2 regions of the Candidatus Pantoea multigeneris genome follow, and region 2 is predicted to be linked to the other one. Evidence: predicted binding sites of a transcription regulator. Region 2 holds the regulator's gene; the other holds the start of a gene.
The links. Region 2 encodes PurR, which represses purine synthesis genes. Its sites were predicted from a motif close to CANGCAAACGTTTGCNTG; they were not measured.

Region 1 (4,491 bases), 1.1 Mb from region 2:
TGGCGCACGTTCGCCCAGTGCGAAGGCTTCACCGTGATAGCTGTCGAGGCTTGCGGTGGTCACGGCGCAGTTAGCTACCGGGATCTGCCATGGGCCAACCATCTGATCGCGAGCCACCATACCGGTAACGGTACGGTCACCGATGGTGATCAGGAAGGTCTTCTCTGCCACGGTCGGCAGATGCAGCACACGGTTAACCGCATCCGCTACGGTGATGCCATCACGCTTCAGCTCAGCGCCTTGTGCCTGCTGAGTGACCACATCACGGGTCATCTTCGGCGTTTTGCCCAGCAGCACATCCAGCGGCATATCGATTGGGGTGTTGTCGAAATGGCTGTCAGCCAGTGACAGGTGCAGTTCTTCGGTCGCTTCACCGATAACCGCATAAGGTGCGCGCTCACGCTGGCACAGTGCATCAAACTCAGCCAGTTTCTCTGGGGAAACCGCCAGAACGTAACGTTCCTGAGATTCATTACACCACACTTCCAGCGGGCTCATGCCTGGCTCATCGCTCAGCACGTCACGCAGATTGAAGCGGCCACCACGGCCACCGTCGCTCACCAGTTCTGGCATCGCGTTGGACAAGCCGCCTGCACCCACGTCGTGAATGAACAGGATTGGGTTGTCTTCGCCCAACTGCCAGCAGCGGTCGATCACTTCCTGACAGCGACGTTCCATTTCTGGGTTATCACGCTGTACTGACGCGAAGTCCAGATCCGCATCCGACTGACCAGACGCCATTGAAGAGGCTGCACCGCCGCCCAGGCCGATATTCATCGCCGGGCCACCCAGCACGATCAGTTTCGCGCCAACGGTGATTTCACCTTTCTGCACGTGATCGCCACGGATATTACCGATACCGCCAGCCAGCATGATTGGCTTGTGGTAGCCACGCAGTTCAGCGCCGTTATGGCTCTCCACGCGCTCTTCATAAGTACGGAAATAGCCGTTCAGGGCTGGACGACCAAATTCGTTGTTGAATGCTGCACCGCCCAGTGGGCCTTCGGTCATGATATCCAGCGCGGTAACGATACGCTCTGGCTTGCCGAAATCTTCTTCCCACGGCTGTTCAAAGCCAGGGATGCGCAGGTTAGAAACGGAGAAGCCGACCAGACCGGCTTTTGGCTTCGCGCCACGTCCGGTTGCACCTTCATCACGGATTTCGCCACCGGAACCGGTCGCGGCACCTGGCCATGGGGAGATGGCGGTCGGGTGGTTATGGGTTTCTACTTTCATCAGGATATGTGCGTCTTCCTGATGGAACGCATATTCACCTTTCGCCGCATCCGGGTAGAAACGGCCTACTTCAGAACCTTCCATAACCGCAGCGTTGTCTTTATACGCTGACAGGACGTGGTCTGGCGTCTGCTCGAAGGTGTTTTTGATCATCTTAAACAGCGACTTCGGCTGTTTTTCACCGTCGATGATCCAGTCGGCGTTGAAAATTTTATGACGACAGTGCTCAGAGTTTGCCTGGGCAAACATGTAGAGCTCGATATCGTTCGGGTTGCGCCCGAGTTTTTCAAAGGCTGCCAGCAGGTAATCGATCTCATCGTCTGCCAGTGCCAGGCCGAGCGCGACGTTCGCCTGCTCCAGTGCCTGACGGCCACCGCCCAGGATATCCACGCTTTTCAGCGGCTGGGGTTCGTGGTGGGCAAACAGTTTTTCAGCATCAGCCAGGTCGTGGAACACCACTTCCATCATGCGGTCGTGCAGCAGTGTCGCCAGTGACTGCCACTGAGCTTCGCTCAGCTGCGGTGCCTGGACGTAAAACGCCAGACCACGCTCAATGCGGCGAACCTGCGGTAAATCGCAGTTGTGGGCAATGTCTGTGGCTTTTGAAGACCAGGGCGAGATAGTGCCAGGACGTGGCGTTACCAGCAGCAAACGCCCTTGAGGGGCATGTTCCGCGAGAGAGGGGCCATACTTCAGCAGACGCTGTAGTCGGGCTTTTTCGTCAGCGTTGAGCGGTGCACTGACATCGGCAAAATGGACGTACTCGGCGTAAATATCACTCACCGGAAGGTGAGCGTCCTGAAAGCGGGTCAGCAGTTTATTAATACGAAATGCTGACAGAGCGGGCGAACCACGCAGAATTTCCATCATTAAGATCTCTCGTCTTCGAAGCGCCGGGCGGCGCTTCATTGGGCGCAACAGGGAAAACGGGCAGTATTATAGAGAATCACCCGCCTCGACGAAACCGTTTGCGCACATTTAATTGCGATCCGGATTCGACTGAAAATTGAACAATTCTTGCTTTTAAAGTTGCTCTATGCCGCTTTGTTGCGCAAAATGCCCGTCGCTCTGGGAGCCAAAAGAAGACTAATACTGCCTGTAAAGGACAGAGGCCTGAGCGCCATAGAGAGATAACTATTTGAAACGCCTGAAATTAAACTATCTGATCATCGGTCTGATCACCGTGCTGCTCGCGCTGGCACTGTGGCCTGCCATCCCGTGGTACGGGGGCGGCAAAGATGCGATATCCCAAATACGTGCGCGAGGCGTGCTGCGAGTCAGCACCATAAATTCGCCACTGACCTACTACACCGTGAATAAACTTCCGGCGGGTATGGATTACGAACTGGCAAAACGCTTTGCTGATTATCTTGGGGTCAAGCTCCAGGTCACCGTGCGCCCGAACATTGGTGATCTGTTTGACGACCTGGACCACGGTAAGGCCGACGTGCTGGCGGCAGGGCTTATCTACAATAATGAGCGTTTGTCGCACTACCAAAGTGGCCCGAGCTACTACTCGGTCTCTCAGCAGTTGGTCTATCGCGTTGATAAAGCCAGGCCGAAAAACTTTGGCGACCTCAAAGGTCGGCTGATTGTCCCTTCGGGTTCGGCTTATCTTACTAACCTCAAAGAGGCGAAAGATAAGCAGTATCCCGATCTGGATTGGGCCATTTCGACCGATATGGGACAGAAGTCCCTGCTGGAAGCCGTTGCGGACGGTAAGCTTGACTATACCGTTGGCGACTCTGTCACCATTGCACTGCTGCAGCGGGTTCATCCCAACTTAGCGGTGGCTTTTGATATCAGTGATGAAGAACCCGTTACCTGGTATCTGCCGCAGCGCAGTGATGACAGCCTCAATGCCGCAATGTTGGATTTCTTCAGCCAGATGGGTGAAGAAGGCGCACTGGCGCGGTTGGATGAGAAATATTTAGGTCACGTTGGCACGTTTGATTACGTCGATACCCGCACGTTCCTGCGTGCCATTGACAATACGTTGCCTAACATTCAATCGCTGTTCCAGAAGTACTCCAGTAGCCTGGACTGGCGCTTGCTGGCGGCTATCTCTTATCAGGAGTCGCACTGGAACCCGCAGGCCACCTCACCCACCGGGGTGCGCGGCATGATGATGCTGACGCGCAATACCGCCGATAGCTTACAGGTGAGCGATCGCCTCGACCCGGAGCAGAGCATTCGCGGCGGGAGTGAGTATTTGCAGCGCATGATGGCAAAAGTGCCCTCCACCATTCCGGATGATGAGCGCATCTGGTTTGCCCTCGCCTCTTATAATATGGGGTATGCCCATATGTTGGATGCGCGCAAGCTGACGGCAAAACAGGGTGGCAACCCGGATAGCTGGGCGGACGTCAAACTGCGCCTGCCGATGCTAAGCCAGAAGCGCTACTACACGCAGACCTCCTACGGCTATGCTCGCGGCCATGAGGCCTACAATTATGTAGAGAACATCCGTAAGTACCAGATAAGCCTGGTGGGCTATCTGCAAGAGCAGGATAAGCGTCTGGCGCAGCGTACTGCGGAAGATGCTGAGCTGGCGCAGGGATACCCTGCGGTGGAACCGAAGCTGGCAATGAACTGATCAAAAAAGAGGGCGTAATGCCCTCTTCTGTTTAATAACACGTCTTATATTACTCTTCTTCCTGATCGCGCAGCTGTTTCCGCAGCGCCTTTTTCTGCTCACGCCGCTGGCGGAAGAAATCACTCAGCATTCCGGCACACTCTGGCGCCAGCAGGCCACCTTCCAGTACGATTTGATGGTTCATGCCTGGGTGACCAAGAATGTCGATCAGGGAACCGGCAGCACCGGTTTTTTCATCACTGGCACCATACACCAGCCGGGTAATGCGGCTGTGCACCATGGCACCTGCGCACATGATGCAGGGTTCCAGCGTGACATACAGCGTGGTATCCAGCAGGCGGTAATTTTCCAGAATTTTGCCGCCCTGCCGCAGCGCCATAATCTCCGCATGCGCGGTGGGATCGTGCTGACCAATAGGACGGTTCCAGCCTTCGCCAATAACGCGGTCGCCCTGCACCAGCACTGCGCCCACTGGCACTTCGCCCTCATCCCAGGCGCGCTGGGCAAGTTTTAGCGCATGGCGCATCCAGTGTTCATCGTGTTGCTGCATAGTGTGCGTTCTCTCGCCCGTCAAAAGCGGCGCATTATAGCGATACCGTTCGCAGAATCGAAGCCTGTCCGCACTATTCTAGCTGCTGAAGTTCACCCAGCGGCGTCAC
Region 2 (4,491 bases):
TCTGTGTTAATTCAAATTTTTCATGAGTCGATATCCGCCACACCTTTTTTAGGGTGATTCATTCATTCTTTGTCATAATTGTGGTGCTATAACCTACTGAGATTGCGTGTTTTTCCGACAATCACACTCTGTAAGAATTAAATAAAAAAAGACCTTACCTTTTCGAAAAAAACTGGATTAGAATTACTTCGGTGCTGATCAAGGATCAGATTTGTCTAACTTTGTCGCGGCCAATATCGCGTGGCAGCTTAACCTGTAACCGGACTATGCGTTTACTGATTACGCTTTTCATACTGGCTTTTACTCAAGTTTTTTTGAACGTTGCATGTGCTTCTCCGCATAAGCCGGTTAACGCCAGCTTGCATAATGCAGAGAAGAAAAGTGCGCGTGAAGATGAACGCCGCAAGCGACGCCCGGTGAAAAGTTCGGGTAAGAAAACCCGTACCACAACCATGGAAAAGCTGAAACTTAAGCGCAGTAAAAAAGCCGCGCCTGAGAAAGTGCATCACGAACCGGTTAAAAAAGCCGCGCATCTGACAAAACACACCCCATTAAAAAAGAAAGCCGAGCTTAAGTCTGCACGGGTTAAATATTACGGCCATAAGCGTGGTGCGCGTGGTAAAGCGACTGAACTGGCCACGATTAAAATGAGCAATGCTCACCGCCAGCGCTATCAGAAAGCCCGTGAAACGGCCATGAACAAGCTAATGGGCCAGTTGGGCAAACCTTACCAGTGGGGCGGCACCTCGCCGTATACCGGTTTTGATTGCAGCGGCCTGGTCTGGTATGCCTATAAAGATCTGGTGAATTACAAATTCCCGCGTACCGCGAATGAGATGTACCATTTGCGCGACGCAGCGCCGATTAAGCGTGACATGCTACAGAAAGGGGATTTGGTCTTCTTCCGCATTGCGCATCGCGGGGCGGCCGATCACGTTGGCGTGTATTTGGGTAACGGTAAATTTATTCAGTCACCCCGTACCGGCAAAGATATTCAGATCAGCGCACTCAGTAATGATTACTGGCAGAGCCATTATGTCGGTGCTCGCCGCATGATGACCCCAACCACCATTCGCTGAGTGTTGCGGAGAAAAAAGCCTGAAGATGACCTTCAGGCTTTTTTTTTGCCTGCGATAACTACGCATTCAGATACAGCATCAGTGAATGATTCCCTCGGTTGCCCCGCTGTCACCGCCCCCTCTGGTTTAGCGCTTCGTGTGGCGGCTTGTAAAAATCTCGTCATCTTTGCTGTGTCTTGCTAGAATCCCCTTCTTCGTTGCGCAACAGCGTTTTTTCACCGCCCACCCTACCCACGCCAAGTCACACTCTGGCGGCAAAATAGTGGTCAAAAGGCAGTTGGATTTCCGCAAATTTCACCCTGCGCACGCAAACGTTTAACATTATGTTTATCAATACATTAGGATAAGCATTGGAGTCCGGTTTACATGGCAACAATTAAAGATGTGGCAAAACGCGCGGGCGTCTCAACCACCACCGTTTCGCACGTCATCAATAAAACACGCTTTGTGGCTGAAGAGACCCGCAATGCAGTATGGGAAGCCATTAAAGCGCTGCATTACTCCCCAAGCGCGGTCGCACGTAGCCTGAAGGTGAATCACACCAAGACGTTGGGCCTGTTAGCGACCTCAAGCGAAGCACCTTACTTCGCGGAAATCATTGATGCCGTTGAAAAACACTGCTTCGACAAGGGCTATACCCTTATTTTGGGTAATGCACACAATGACCTGAATAAGCAGCGCGCCTACCTGTCAATGATGGCGCAAAAGCGCGTAGACGGCCTGCTGGTGATGTGTTCGGAATACCCGGACGATCTCCTGAAAATGCTGGAAGAGAACCGTAATATCCCTATGGTGGTGATGGACTGGGGCGAATGTCAGGGCGATTTCACCGATACCGTATTAGATAACGCCTTCCAGGGCGGTTATATGGTCGGTCGCTATCTGATTGAACGCGGCCACCGTGATATTGGCGCGATCCCTGGACAGATGGCACGTAACACCGGGGGTGGTCGTCATGCCGGGTTTGTTAAGGCACTACAGGAAGCAGGCGTGGCGATCCGTGATGAGTGGATTGTGCAAGGGGATTTCGAAACCGAATCGGGCTATCTCGCCATGCAGCAGATTCTGGCACAAAAACAGCGCCCTACGGCGGTGTTCTGCGGCGGAGATGCCATGGCAATGGGCGCAATTTGCGCCGCCGATGAGCTGGGGCTGCGCGTGCCGCAGGATATCTCCGTGATTGGCTATGATAATTTGCGCAACGCGCGTTATTACACGCCAGCGCTCACTACCGTACATCAGCCAAAATCTGAGTTAGGTGAAAAAGCGCTGGATATGCTGTTGGATCGCATCACCAGTAAACGTGAAGACTCTCAGACCATTGAAGTGAATCCGACATTAATTGAACGCCGTTCCGTCGCCGATGGACCGTTCCGCGATTATCGCCGTTAATCCGGACAGTCTTCACTCAGCCACTCCTGATTCAGGGTGTGGCTGTCACCCAAATACGTCAGCAACCATGCCAACGCCGGTGACGCACTTTGCTCGGCCCAGGTGACAAAACAGGGGCTGTCTGGAAACGCCTGCGGTAATTTCAGCTCCTGCAACTGTCCCTGCTGCAACAGCGGCTGCGCCAGATGGCCCGGCGTCATCGCCACACACAATCCCGCTTGCGTACAGGCCAGGCCTGTTTGCCAGTCCGGTGCCACCAGGCGACGTTGGTTATCCAGGGTCCAGGTCATACGGCGTGGCAGCGCGCGTGAGGTATCCTCAATCACCAGTGACGGCCACGCACGTAGCGCGTCTTCATCAGGTTCGGCCACTTGTGTTAACGGGTGGTCGGTTGCGACCACACAGCGCCAGTTCAGTGCGCCCATATCGCGCCAGGCAAAACGCCCTCCTACCGGAACAGCCTGAGTGGCACCAATGGCCGCATCGGCACGCCCATCAGCCAGGGCATCCCAGACACCGTTAAATACTTCATACTGCACGGCAAGTTCCATATCTGGAAAAGCACGATAGAAATCCAGCACCATTTGCCTGACGCGGTGGGGTTTGACGATGCTGTCCACGGCCACCGTAAAGCGCCCTCTCCAGCCGTTGGCTAGCTGCTGACACTGGCGGCGAGTGGCTTGCATTTTTTTGATGACCTCACGACCTTCTGAGACAAAATGCGCACCCGCTGGCGTTAATACAACATCGCGGTGCTGACGTTCGAACAGCGGTACGGCCAGCCAGGTTTCCAACTGCCTGATCGTATAGCTGACGGCAGAGGGGACGCGATGTAATTCCTGTGCCGCCGCACTGAAACTGCCATTGCGCGCGACCGCGTCCACCACTTCAAGTGCATATTCTGACCACATAAGCTTGCCTTCAATTATTTTCACAGCAACCTGCAAATATTAACGTTTCACACTCCCGGCTGCACTCTTTTACACTTGCCGCCTGTGTGAATTAACCATGAGCCTGTTATGTTGTCGTCAAAAGGATTTATGCTCTATCTCGCCGTGCTTAGTATGCTGGGCTTTCTGGCAACGGATATGTACCTCCCCGCGTTTTCTGCCATGCAAACCAGCCTGAGTACCACGCCGGGTATTATTAGCGCGAGCTTAAGCCTGTTCCTGGCTGGATTCGCCTGCGCCCAGTTGGTATGGGGACCGCTGTCCGATCGCCTCGGCCGCCGTCCGGTACTGTTAGCGGGACTGGGTCTGTTTGCGCTGGGCTGTGCCGGTATGCTGTGGGTACAGAGCGGCGAGATGTTGCTGGTGCTGCGCTTTGTTCAGGCGGTAGGCGTTTGTGCGGCAGCGATCAGCTGGCAGGCACTGGTGGTGGACCGTTATGACCAGTCACAAACCGGTAAAGTGTTCGCCACGATTATGCCGCTGGTGGCGCTCTCTCCTGCGCTGGCCCCGCTGCTGGGTGCCTGGTTGCTCGATCACTTTAACTGGCGCGCTATCTTCGCCGTGCTGGCGGTTATCGCCCTGGTGCTCATGCTGGCTACGTTGCGCATCACCACTAAGCCGGTGGCACGCAACGTAACGGAAAAGCAGCCCGGATTTTTTGCGCTGCTGGCTAACCGCACCTACAGCGGAAATGTCGTTATCTATTCTGCCTGTTCAGCGAGTTTCTTTGCGTGGCTGACGGGCTCCCCGTTTATTCTCGCAGACCTCGGTTTAAGTCCCGCCGCCATTGGCTTGAGCTATTTGCCGCAGACGGTTGCCTTTCTGATTGGTGGTTTTGGCTGTCGCGCCCTTCTGAACCGGTTCCCGGATCAGCTGTTACTGCCGCGCCTGCTCGTCATCTATGCGGTCAGTATTTTGCTGCTGCTGGCAGCAGGAAAATGGATGGGTGATAGCCTGACCGCACTGTTATTGCCTTTCTGCGGCATGGCGATGGCAAACGGTGCCATTTATCCGCTGGTGGTGACGCGCGCACTCATGCCTTTCCCACAAGCCAGTGGCAAAGCAGCGGC

Region 1: purL (phosphoribosylformylglycinamidine synthase) is a predicted target of PurR. The motif match lies at 2,194-2,211, and genes of this name have one in related genera.

Annotation. Positions count from the first base shown of each region.
Region 1 covers NZ_VWXF01000001.1:1,169,729-1,174,219, forward strand. The annotation lists gene purL (phosphoribosylformylglycinamidine synthase) at 1-2,106, opposite strand, end outside; gene mltF (membrane-bound lytic murein transglycosylase MltF) at 2,375-3,832, shown strand; gene tadA (tRNA adenosine(34) deaminase TadA) at 3,882-4,382, opposite strand; gene yfhb (phosphatidylglycerophosphatase C) at 4,456-4,491, opposite strand, start outside.
Region 2 covers NZ_VWXF01000001.1:60,296-64,786, forward strand. The annotation lists gene F3J40_RS00275 (C40 family peptidase) at 267-1,079, shown strand; gene purR (HTH-type transcriptional repressor PurR) at 1,446-2,471, shown strand; gene punR (DNA-binding transcriptional activator PunR) at 2,468-3,382, opposite strand; gene punC (purine nucleoside transporter PunC) at 3,491-4,491, shown strand, end outside.